DNA from 3 places in the Xenorhabdus sp. SGI 60 genome. Region 1 is predicted to be linked to each of the others. Evidence: predicted binding sites of a transcription regulator. Region 1 holds the regulator's gene; each other region holds the start of a gene.
What was found. Region 1 encodes PurR, which represses purine synthesis genes. Its sites were predicted from a motif close to CANGCAAACGTTTGCNTG; they were not measured.
Positions count from the first base shown of each region.

Region 1 (4,166 bases):
CTTTTTCCAGTAAGATACGGCAACCATACCCGCCAATCATAAATGCCAGAGTTTGGGGAATATAACTTAAGCCAATATCGGTAGGATCATAACCCATATCTTTCAAAATTGTTGGTGAACCCGTTAGCCAGGCAAAAAAACCTGCACTGCAAGATGCATAGATCAGTACATTTCCGTTAAAAACTGGGGAAGTGAATAACGTAAAGAAAGAAACTACCTTTTTATCGGCATGGGTTTCGATATTGGTGCGTTTATTGGTCAGAAAAAATGTTGGTATTAACAGCAAGATCGCTACGATCATTAAAACAAGGAAAATGATTCTCCAACCATTATGCGTTAATAACCATGCGCCCAACAAAGGAGCAAGAGCAGGGGAAAGAGCAACCAAAGGCATGATCATGGCAAAAACACGTTTGGTACGCTCTGCATCATATCTATCGACGACTAAAGCCTGCCAGGTCACCGCAGCAGAACAAACACCAACCGCTTGCATAAATCTCAATACCAATAACTGGATCGGGTCTGTTATCCAAAGCATACCTAAACAACTAATGGAAAACAGGAATAGGCCGATAATAAGAACAGGTTTTCTGCCCAAACGGTCAGACAATTGACCCCATAAAAGTTGGGCAAAAGCAAATCCGGCAAGAAAAATGCTAAGGCTCGCACTGATGGCGTTAGTTGATGTACCTAATTCTGCTTTCATTGTATCAAAAGCGGGCAGATACATATCAATGGCCAAATAGCCTAGCATGCTTAAGCCTGCGAGATAAGACATAAATGGAAGGGAGTTTTTATTTGTTGTCATTGTGTTAATAATTAGGTTTTGTAGTGGAGTGAGTAAGGAAATATTTGGCTTATTTTATATAGCATGATTTTTACTTGTGAAACGGTAATATTTGCACCATGCTGTGAAAAAAATTGAAAGGAAGATATATGTGGTCTGAATACTCTCTGGAAGTCGTTGATGCTGTTGCCAGAACAGGAAGTTTCAGCGCGGCTGCATCAGAACTCCATCGTGTGCCTTCTGCTGTCAGCTATACGGTAAAACAGCTTGAAGAATGGCTGGCAGTACCTCTGTTTGAACGTCGTCATCGTGATGTCGATTTAACGGAAGCGGGGGCAATTTTTGTCAAAGAAGCGCGTTCTGTTATCAAAAAAATGAATCACACTAGGCACCAGTGCCAACAGGTTGCCAACGGTTGGCGGGGGCAATTTAGTATTGCGGTTGATCAGGTAGTAAAACCAGAACGAACGCTTCGGCTAATTTTGGATTTTTATCGCCATTTTCCAGATATTGAGTTACTTATCTATCCAGAAGTTTTCAATGGCGTATGGGATGCTTTGGTGGATGAACGAGTGGATGTCGCCATTGGCGCGACACGTGCTTCCCCCGTGGGCGAGCGATATAGCTTCAGGGATATGGGGTTTATGCCTTGGCTGTGTGTAGCCAGTCCTGAACACGAACTGGCAGTAATATCGGAAAAATTGAATGATGATCAAATGCGGCCTTATCCCAGTTTATGTCTTGAAGACACCGCGCGCAGCTTACCTAAACGTGATACATGGGCTTTGGATAATCAGCGGAGGTTGATTGTTCCCGATTGGGATGTTGGATTAAGCTGCTTGATGGATGGATTGTGTGTAGGCATGGTGCCCAAACACCGAGCGCAACCGCTGATCCGTAAAGGCAAGCTGATTACACTTGAACTTGAACAACCATTGCCTGACAGCCCATGCTGCCTGACATGGTCGCAAAAAAGCCATTCACCGGCATTAAGCTGGTTACTTGATTATCTGGGGGATAGCGAAACGCTTAATGCCGAATGGCTGCAAGAAAATTAACTGTCAGCGGCGATAATCGATAAAAGGTCCATCTGCAACTGAGCGCCGTTCAACAAGGCGTGGGTGGACTTCGATAGTTTGAGCATCCTCACGTTTATTGACGATCCTGTCCAGTAGCATTGAAAAGGCCATTTGCCCTAAACGCTCTTTGGGTTGGTGGATGGTTGTCAATGCTGGCGTAAAATAGCGGGCATTACGAATATTATCATAACCGATGATTGAAATGTCTTGTGGAACGCGCAATCCCAACTCATCGGCTGCACAAATTGCTCCCATAGCCATGACATCTCCACCACAAAAAACAGCGGTTGGGCGATGTTTTTGATTCAGGATCTTGTACATAGCTTGATAACCGGACTCAGGTTCAAAATCACCTTGTACAATCCACTCATCCCGAATAGCGATATTGGCTTCTTTTAGTGCTTTGAGGAAACCTTGATGGCGGCCCCCCCCCGTATTTCTTGCCAATGACCCAGGAATAGATGCAATATCACGATGACCACGTTCAATGAGATAACGGCCAGCCAGGTAACCACCATGAAAGGCATTATCAATAATTGCATCGGTAAAATCGCCTCTGGATTCTCCCCAATCCATGACCACCATAGGAATATTACGATAGCCTTCCAGCATACTCAAAAGTTGCTCAGGGTATTCTGAACACATTACCAGCAAACCATCTACCCGTTTTTGCGCCAGCATTGCGAGATAAGCTTTCTGTTTATCAAGGTTGTTATGAGAATTACATAAAATCAGTGTATAACCTTTGCTATAGCAGCTATTTTCAACCGACTCTATGATCTCAGCAAAGTATGGTGCTTCACTTGATGTTGCCAGCAATCCAATGGATTTGGTGTGGTTAACTTTCAAGCTGCGGGCAACGGCACTGGGAGAATAGTTCAATTCTTTAATAGCGGCCCAGACTGCGGCCTTGGTATCTTCGGCGACGAAACGGGTTTTATTGATAACATGGGATACGGTTGTGGTCGAAACACCAGCGCGTTTAGCCACATCTTTAATCGTTGCCATGAAAAAAGGACTCCTGACCTTCTGGTCTAATTTATATACCCTTTATCTTTCTTGTCGGGTATAGCTATTTGTTAATCGTTTGCCAATATATTTATATACAGGGTGATGGTTGGCAATAATTTAGCGGTAAACCTTGAATTTTGTCTGATCTAGCTCAAAAGTGAAAGCAATAATCGATGCTATAAAGAGTATGGATTAAATATCGCGGTAGGGTTTTTCGATATATGGAAAATAACTGCTTAAAATTTAGGATGTTGAGGTGTCTTAATTTTCACATTGAGGATGTTCTATGGATACAGATCTGAAGCTGGGATTGTTGGCTGCCTGTAGTGCATTAATCATGATTGTTTTTCTGGCAAGCCTCTGTCTGATCTGATCAAGATCTAAAAGAAGAATTTGTAGTCTCACTTACATTAAGGGCGGGTTCTCCGGCATGCGGAATTCCGCGAATGAAGGAAAACCTGCCCTTATTATTTCAGGTTAGTATAAGAATGAATCTTATTAAGCCAGGTTTTCTTCAACAAATTTCCAGTTTACCAGAGCCCAGAAGTGCTCCAAATATTGAGGGCGTGCATTGCGGTAATCGATGTAATATGCGTGCTCCCAAACGTCAACAGTCAGTACTGGCTTATCTTCGCCAGTCAGTGGGGTTGCTGCATTTGAAGTGTTAACAATAGCCAGAGTGCCATCAACTTTCTTGACTAACCAAGTCCAGCCTGAACCAAAGTTTTTCAGGGCTGCGTCGGTGAACTGCTGTTTGAACTCAGCAAAAGAACCGAAAGCATTGTTGATAGCATTTGCAACTTTTCCGGTGGGTTCGCCCCCACCATTTGGTGACAGGCTATGCCAGTAGAAAGTATGGTTCCAAACTTGTGCTGCGTTATTGAAAATGCCAGCTTCAGAAGTTTTGATAATTTCTTCCAGCGATTTTCCGGCAAATTCAGTATCTTTAATCAGATTATTCAGGTTTACAACATAAGCGTTGTGATGTTTGCCGTAGTGATATTCCAGAGTTTCTGCAGAAATGTGTGGTTCCAGGGCATCTTTGGCATAAGGTAATGCGGGTAATTCAAAAGACATTGCATGCTCCTTTTTAATATCGGGTTTTTGGCTCCGCAAACCATGGCTTAGACACTAACCATGGGCAGGGCAAATTTAAGCTTATTATCGTGTTACTATTTTGATAATTATCTTAACAACTTTTCTGCTAAATAACAGGGAAAAAGATGCTATTGAGCTGCGAACTGGTGCAGAACTGAACTTAACATGGATTAGATACAGTCAGTTGGAAT
Region 1 is NZ_CP196860.1:1,902,751-1,906,916, forward strand. It holds gene punC (purine nucleoside transporter PunC) at 1-808, opposite strand, end outside; gene punR (DNA-binding transcriptional activator PunR) at 937-1,845, shown strand; gene purR (HTH-type transcriptional repressor PurR) at 1,849-2,874, opposite strand; gene sodB (superoxide dismutase [Fe]) at 3,376-3,954, opposite strand.

Region 2 (4,166 bases), 670 kb from region 1:
TACCGACAAAACGAGCTACCATGCCAACACCTAGCAAAATACCTATCATTGAGGCATCAATGCCTTCACCTTTTAACCAGACAGACCAAAAAGGCAAGAATATACCGTAGGAGAAAAAATAGGTGAAATAGCCCAAGCCCAACCAAAATGTCGATGGAACAACCATCCAAATGCCCCCGTTTTTGATACAAAAAACCCGCTCAAAACTAACGTTATGAGTCGGGCTTATTACTAAACTACATCTTATTTAAATTAGGCGTAAACCGGATATTTTGCGCAGATGTCCAATACTTTTTGCTTAACGCGTTCAATGGTTGCTTCATCATTGATGTTATCCAGCACATCACACATCCAGCCCGCCAGCTCGCGAGATTCGGTTTCTTTGAAACCACGACGGGTAATTGCCGGTGTCCCAATACGGATACCAGAGGTGACGAATGGGCTGCGTGGATCGTTAGGAACACTGTTTTTGTTCACAGTGATATTGGCACGTCCCAAGGCCGCATCAGCATCTTTACCCGTAATGTCTTTGTCCACCAGATCCAGCAAGAACAGATGGTTTTCGGTTTTGCCAGAAACCACTTTGTAACCACGTTGCAAGAATACGTCTACCATCTCTTTAGCGTTCTTGGCGACTTGTTGTTGGTAAGCTTTGAATTCAGGCTCCATCGCTTCTTTCAATGCAACGGCCTTACCGGCAATCACATGCATCAACGGGCCACCCTGGGAACCCGGGAAGACAGAGGAATTCAGTTTCTTGTAAAACTCTTCATCGCCACCCTTCGCCAAAATCAAGCCACCACGTGGGCCAGCCAATGTTTTGTGCGTTGTTGTTGTCACAACGTGTGCATGAGGTACTGGGTTTGGATAAACTCCTGCGGCAACCAGACCCGCTACGTGAGCCATATCAACGAACAGATAGGCACCGACTTCATCCGCAATTTCACGCATCTTCGCCCAATCGACAACGCCAGAATACGCAGAGAAGCCACCGATGATCATTTTAGGCTGATGTTTTTGCGCTTGATTACGAATATCGTCGTAATCGATTTTGCCATTTTCATCAATACCATAAGGCACGATGTTATAAAGTTTACCAGAGAAGTTAACCGGAGAACCGTGAGTCAGATGGCCACCGTGCGCCAGGTTCATCCCTAAAACCGTATCGCCGGGTTTTAGCAGTGTCATATACACCGCAGCATTTGCCTGAGAACCAGAGTGTGGCTGGACATTAGCATAATCTGCACCAAACAGCGCTTTTGCGCGGTCAATCGCAAGCTGTTCAACCACATCGACATACTCACAGCCACCGTAGTAACGTTTACCCGGATAACCTTCCGCATACTTGTTAGTAAGCTGAGAGCCTTGTGCCTGCATTACTCTTGGGCTGGTGTAGTTTTCAGAAGCAATCAATTCAATGTGTTCTTCTTGACGACAAACCTCCTGTTCCATCGCTTGCCACAGTTCGGGATCGTAATTCGCAATATTCATTTCACGCTTTAACATTGGGTTCTCCTGACTCAGCTACATCTCTAAAAAAATACCCCTGAGGGCCAGAATGGCACACAGTGTAAACTCTTTTTATCGAATGAGATAGTCTTGACAAAATAAATTACGCAAACGTTTGCATCAAGTGTTAGTGGTCGATTAGCAGTTAAATAACGGGTTGTTTTGCTAATGATTACGGATTTATTACTGATATTTGTGATCCTGATCGGGATCAACAATAACAAAACCACTATTTTTTTGATTTAAAGAAAGATAATCCTCTTTTCTTGAGCTGGCATATTCCCAAACTCTATAAGTTGCATTTAAAATGCAATTTATAAATTTCAGCATTATGTGAGAAAATTTCAGGAGATCCCCATGCTAGATAATCAGGTTATCGCAACCATAAAATCGACCATTCCACTAATTATTTCTACAGGCCCTCAGCTCACTGCACATTTTTACGAACGTATGTTCAAGCACCATCCTGAATTAAAAGATATTTTTAATATGAGTCACCAGATCAATGGTGATCAGCGTGAAGCCCTTTTCAGTGCCCTTTGTGCTTATGCTGGCAATATCGATAACCTGCCGGCGCTCTTACCTGCCGTAGAAAAAATCGCCCATAAACATGCCAGCCTTAACATTCAGCCTGAGCATTATCAAATTGTAGGTACGCACCTGCTGGCGACCATTGATGAACTATTTCATCCCGGTGATGACGTTCTCAACGCTTGGGAAAAAGCCTACAACATATTGGCTAATGTCTTTATCAATCGGGAAGAGGAAATCTATCAAGGCGGTGAGTCTCTGGAGGGCGGTTGGCGTGATCTGCGTCAGTTCCGTGTTAGCCGGAAACAACCACAAAGTGATGTCATTACTAGCTTTGAGTTTGTGCCTGTTGATGGTGGCAAGGTCATGGATTACAAGCCAGGGCAATATTTGGCGATCTATATAGAAGATCCAACACTTGAAAACCGTGAAATCCGCCAATATTCACTGACCGCCGCGCCAAATAGCACCAGTTATCAAATTGCCATTAAACGTGAATCTCAGGGCAAGGTTTCAAACCACATGCACGATAAAGTACAAGAAGGGGATATTGTGATGCTGGCAGCACCACACGGTGATTTCTTCCTTGACGTGCAATCTGATACACCAGTGACGCTGATTTCTGCCGGGGTTGGTTTGACACCGATGATGAGTATGCTGCAATCCTTGCATAACCAGCATCATATTGGCTCAGTAAATTGGTTCCATGCCGCAGAGCATGGTGGTCATCACGCTTTCGCGAATAACGTGAATGAGATTTCCCAGTCCATGCCTAATCTGTATTCACAAGTTTGGTATCGTGAACCCAGAGACCTCGATCAGAAAGGCGTACATTATCAACATACCGGACTTATGGATTTGTCTCTCGTGCGAGACGCAATAGCGGTAGAAGGGATGCACTTCTATTTCTGTGGGCCTGTGGCTTTCATGCAACATATCGCCAAACAGTTGCTGGCAATGGGCATTGATGAACAACATATCCATTATGAATGTTTTGGCCCACACAAAGTCATTTAGTACGGTTTTCTAATACACCCGAATTCTGGATAACAAGTTAAACTAAAAGCCTGTTCCAGGATCAATATTTTTGACTAATAAAATGTCGATCTAAAAAAGAACAGGCTATGGACAAATTAGTTGAAGTTTTTGTGATGTCGATGATTTTTGCCACTTTAGTAAAATAACGAGATGCTCGACTTTTTATGATGAGTTGAAATGACATAGCCGCTCCTTTATAACTTTAAATCGCCAAAAATAGAGAAATAAAGGAACAAAAGGCTATGTCACAGCAAGATTTTATCATTTGGGTGTTTTGTTGGGTAGACGATAATTTAACGGCGTTACAGCAAGGCACACGATTACGAAGCCGGGGGCACCCACATAAATGAGCGATGCCGAAGTCATCACGATGGAAGTGATTGGTGAATTCTTAGGGTTTTCAACAGATAAAGGGATTTGGAAATACTTTTTTGACCACTGGCGCGAGTGGTTTCCGGGACGGGCTCACGCGCCAATTTTGCTAAACAGGCGGCAAATCTTTGGGTTGTCAAACAAAAGCTGCAAGAGCAGCTGGCGACGTTATTGGGTGTGCTCGACAGACCGGTGCATATTATCGACGGATTTCCCCTGCCCGTCTGTGGATTCAAAAGAGCGAAAGGCAGCGCCAACTTTAAAGGGCAAGCGGATTATGGATATTGTGCCGCCAGAACGAAACATACTACGGCTTTAAGGGGCATCTGATGATAGATGAAACCGGCGTAGTCACGGGGCTCACGTTAACACCTGCGAGCGTCAGTGAGCGTGAAGCGGCCTGGGATTTGTCTGTCCCGATAAAAGGCTATTTGCTGGGCGATAAAGGGTATTTAGGCGTTGAGTTTAAACAGGAAATGAAAAAGCAGGGCATTGAGATGATTACGCCGGTGCGTGCCAGTATGGATGATCCGATTCCCCAGGGAAATCAGAAAGCGTATTAATGACAAACGCCGTTTAATTGAAACCGTGATTGGTCAACTCGCCGGGCAATTTGCTATCGAGAAGTGCTGGGCGCGGGATTTGTGGCATTTGGGTAATCGAATTGCCAGAAAACTGCTTTCTCACACGTTGGGTATTTTTGCCAATTTTAAACA
Region 2 is NZ_CP196860.1:1,232,160-1,236,325, reverse strand. It holds gene ACSJJG_RS06065 (3-phenylpropionate MFS transporter) at 1-166, opposite strand, end outside; gene glyA (serine hydroxymethyltransferase) at 253-1,506, opposite strand; gene hmpA (NO-inducible flavohemoprotein) at 1,867-3,057, shown strand; partial or broken gene ACSJJG_RS06050 (IS982 family transposase) at 3,321-4,166, shown strand, end outside.
Region 2: glyA (serine hydroxymethyltransferase) is a predicted target of PurR. The motif match lies at 1,614-1,631, and genes of this name have one in related genera.

Region 3 (4,166 bases), 970 kb from region 1:
CCGTCGTACCTACTTGTTGCAGCAGGACACCAAAGATCCCTTCCAGTTCCAGTACTTTTTCTGCTTTATCAACAATGACTTCAAATCCAAATGTTTCGGCACGGGTACGTACGACATCCAACGTTTGTGGATGAATATCATCGGCCACAAAGAAACGTTCAGCCCTTTTCAGTTTGCTGATCCGTTTTGCCATTGCCATCGCTTCTGCGGCTGCTGTGGCTTCATCCAGTAGTGAAGCAGAAGCCAGATCTAAACCTGTCAGATCAATGGTGACTTGCTGAAAGTTCAGCAAGGCTTCCAATCGGCCTTGAGAAACTTCCGGCTGATAAGGGGTATATGCAGTATACCAGCCCGGATTTTCCAGCAAATTACGCAAAATAACGGGAGGAAGAATGGCGGGTGAGTAACCCATACCAATATACGATTGATAACGCTGGTTCTGGCTCGCTATTGCTTTCAATTCAGCCAAAGCCTGTTGTTCAGTCACTCCTTCACCAACCGCAGGAACCTCTGATAATGCGATATCACGGGGAACGATTTTATTGGTCAGATCATCAAGAGAATTTGCACCGACTATCGCCAGCATCTCTATTTGCTGTTCAGCAGAAGAACCAATGTGGCGACGAATGAATTCACCTTGATGTTCAAGTTGGATTAATGTCTGAGTCATTGATGATAATTTCCTGAAACTCGCTATGCCTTTTATCTTTCAAGTGACAGTTTTGTTGTCTATCACTTGAAATCTATTGGCTATAAAAAACGACACAAAAAAAAGCCCCATTCACAATGTGATATGGGGCGATTCAAAATAATTACTCGTCTTCTTCCAAGAGTGACCGATAACTTTCGGCATCAAGCAAATTAGCGAGTTCACTCTCATCAGCTATTTTAACGCGGAACAGCCAACCTTCGTTATAGGGTTCACTGTTCACCAATTCGGGAGAACTTTCCAGGCCAGGGTTAACAGCGATAATCTTACCGCTGACTGGTGCGTAAATATCAGAAGCCGCTTTGACTGACTCTACAACAGCACAATCATCACCACTATTTACCTCTGTACCTATTTCAGGCAAATCAACAAAGACCATATCTCCCAATAACTTCTGGGCATGTTCGGTAATACCTACGGTATATTCGCCATTGTCTTCCGAGCGAACCCATTCATGTGATTCTGTATATTTCAATTCTGCTGGTACATGACTCATCGTTGCCTTCTCCTTGTTTGTATCACTCTACAAGTGGTTTTCCCATCCGCACAAAGCCCGGTTTAACAACCTGAACGGGCATTTCACGATTACGGATCTGGACAACCGCCTGTTCACCAATACCTTGCGGTACACGTGCAAGGGCTATACTAAATCCTAAGGTTGGGGAAAATGTTCCACTGGTAATTACGCCAGAACGCATTTCACCAGAATCACCAGTGAAGTTGACAGTTAAGCCACCACGCAATACTCCCTTTTCACGCATGACCAGTCCAACCAACTGATCAGTAACGGTTTCGCGTTGTCTTTCCAATGCTTCTCGACCTATGAAGTGACGGTCTTCCGGCTTCCAGGCAATTGTCCATCCCATGTTGGCGGCCAGAGGTGAAACAGTTTCATCCATTTCTTGACCATAAAGATTCATGCCCGCTTCAAGACGCAATGTGTCACGCGCCCCTAATCCAGTGGGTTTTACCCCTGCTGCCAATAACTGCTGCCAAAAGTCTGCCGCTTGTTCTTTAGGCAGTGCAATTTCATAACCTGCTTCGCCGGTATAACCCGTCGTTGCAATAAACAGATTTCCCGACTGGACGCCAAAGAAAGGTTTCATACCCGTTACCGCTTGCTTCTGTGCATCACTTAGCAATGATTGAACTTTGACTTGCGCGTTTGGTCCCTGGACAGCAATCAAGGCCAAATCATCACGCACGGTAATTTCAACGTCATATTTCTCAGCATGTTGGTAAATCCATGCCAAATCTTTCTCGCGGGTCGCCGAATTCACAACCATACGATAAGAATTATCAGTGAAAAAATAGACAATCAGGTCATCAATAACGCCGCCAGAAGCATTTAACATTGCGGTATATAGTGCCTTGCCCTGCTCGGTGAGTTTGGTAATGTCATTGGCCAGAAGATAACGGAGAAAATCACGACAATCTGGACCGTGTAGATCCACAATTGTCATGTGGGAAACGTCGAACATGCCGGCATCAGTACGCACTGTATGATGCTCGTCGATTTGTGAACCATAGTGCAGGGGCATCATCCAGCCATGAAAATCTACCATGCGTGCTCCGCATGCCAGATGTTGATCATATAGTGGGGTGTGTTTTGACATTATTTCCCTCTTTACGTTCTTGACATGAAAACATTCGTGACCTGAAAAAACATACGGCGCATTAACCGGCAGGTGTTGGATCATGAAGCAAAGAAGCGGTTAATCACGCAAACGATACCTTGGGATCAGAAGTTATCACTGAAACAGGAAATGAACCATAAAATAAATTAGTTGCATTGCTGTAGCAATCCGAAAAGACAAGTACTGCCATGCAGAATTTTTGTCTTATTTATTGCACAAAAACACTCGAAATTTTTATCAAATGGCAAAAAACAATCTTTTTAGATTGAAAAAAGGCTAAAACGTGAAGTAAACCAACTCAACACACCTTAGCCTGACATGAGAAAAACTAATTCTAATTCATGGGCTGAATTAGATTTTTTCAACCGAAGAGGTTTGAGCGATCAGCCAATCAGGCAAGTCATTGAGTCCCATTGCATGACGAAGCAATTGCGGCTTCATTCCCGGTAAGTGATCAGCCAATGTTAATCCAATTCCACGCAATAATTTTTTAGCCGGGTTATTTCCATCAAATAGCTGACGAAAACCCTGCATACCTGCAAGCATGACCGCAGCACTGTGTTTACGGCGACGTTCATAACGTCCCAAATAGAGATACTGACCGATGTCTTTTCCTTGCTGGTTTAAGCGGCTCAATTCACCTATCAGTTCCGCCACATCCATCAATCCAAGATTAACGCCCTGACCAGCCAGTGGATGGATAGTGTGTGCCGCATCGCCCAAGAGCGCCAATCGATGAGCGGCAAAATTGCGGGCATAACGCCCCGTCAATGGGATAGTTTGTCGATCACTGATCAGTTTGCATTGACCAAGACGCATATCAAATGTCGCGCTTAATTGCCGATTAAACAGCGCCGATTCCATAGATTTGCGCTGTTGTGCAGATTCAGCCGGTAGTGACCATACAATCGAACATAAGTAAGGATCGGGCAATGGCAGGAAAGCCAATATTCCATCACCGTGGAAAACCTGACGTGCAACACCTTCATGAGGCTCCTCAGTCCGAATTGTCGCGACCAATGCATGGTGTTCATAATCCCAGAAAGTCAGTGGAATATCGGCATGTTGACGCAACCAAGAATGGGCACCGTCTGCACCAACGACCAACCGTGAAGTCAGCATTCTTCCATCAGATAACGTGATGAAAGCTTCGTTTTCTCCCCAGGCAACATTCTTAAGAGAGGATGGGGTGAAGAACATCACATCTGGCAGATTTTCCGCACGTTGCCAGAGAGCTTGCCGGATCACACAGTTTTCGATGATATGGCCCAGATGGGTCAGGCCATTTTCCGCCGCATTAAACTGAATACGCCCGAAACTATCCCGATCCCAAACTGCCATCCCCTGATAAGGACTGGCTCGCATTGCAAGAATATCTTGCCAGACACCAAGGTGAGTGAGTAATCGTTCACTGGCTGCATTGATGGCCGAAACACGTAACGCATATTCATCATTGGCACCAAATGGCGTTGTCGGTGGGTGCTCTTCTACCATCGCGACACGCAAACCACTACCTTGTAAACCACAAGCCAGCGCAAGGCCAACCATTCCGCCCCCTGCGATCACCACATCAAATGATTGCATTTTTTCTTTCCTCTTAATCTGCCAATGGTGACTGTGCAACCCAACCTAATGTCTGACGGGCAAATAGATCCTGCATTGGGGATAACCTTTCCATTGTCATCAAGCCAAGATTACGCCCCATTTTTAACGGTAAATAGTCATTGGCGAATAATCTGACCAACCCATCCGTGAGTCCAATGGTGGTGTCACGATCGGCCTGACGCTGTTGCTGATACTGTGCCAGTACTTTATAGGAG
Region 3 is NZ_CP196860.1:934,918-939,083, reverse strand. It holds gene gcvP (aminomethyl-transferring glycine dehydrogenase) at 1-670, opposite strand, end outside; gene gcvH (glycine cleavage system protein GcvH) at 813-1,205, opposite strand; gene gcvT (glycine cleavage system aminomethyltransferase GcvT) at 1,228-2,325, opposite strand; gene ubiI (FAD-dependent 2-octaprenylphenol hydroxylase) at 2,698-3,930, opposite strand; gene ubiH (2-octaprenyl-6-methoxyphenyl hydroxylase) at 3,944-4,166, opposite strand, start outside.
Region 3: gcvT (glycine cleavage system aminomethyltransferase GcvT) is a predicted target of PurR. The motif match lies at 2,430-2,447, and genes of this name have one in related genera.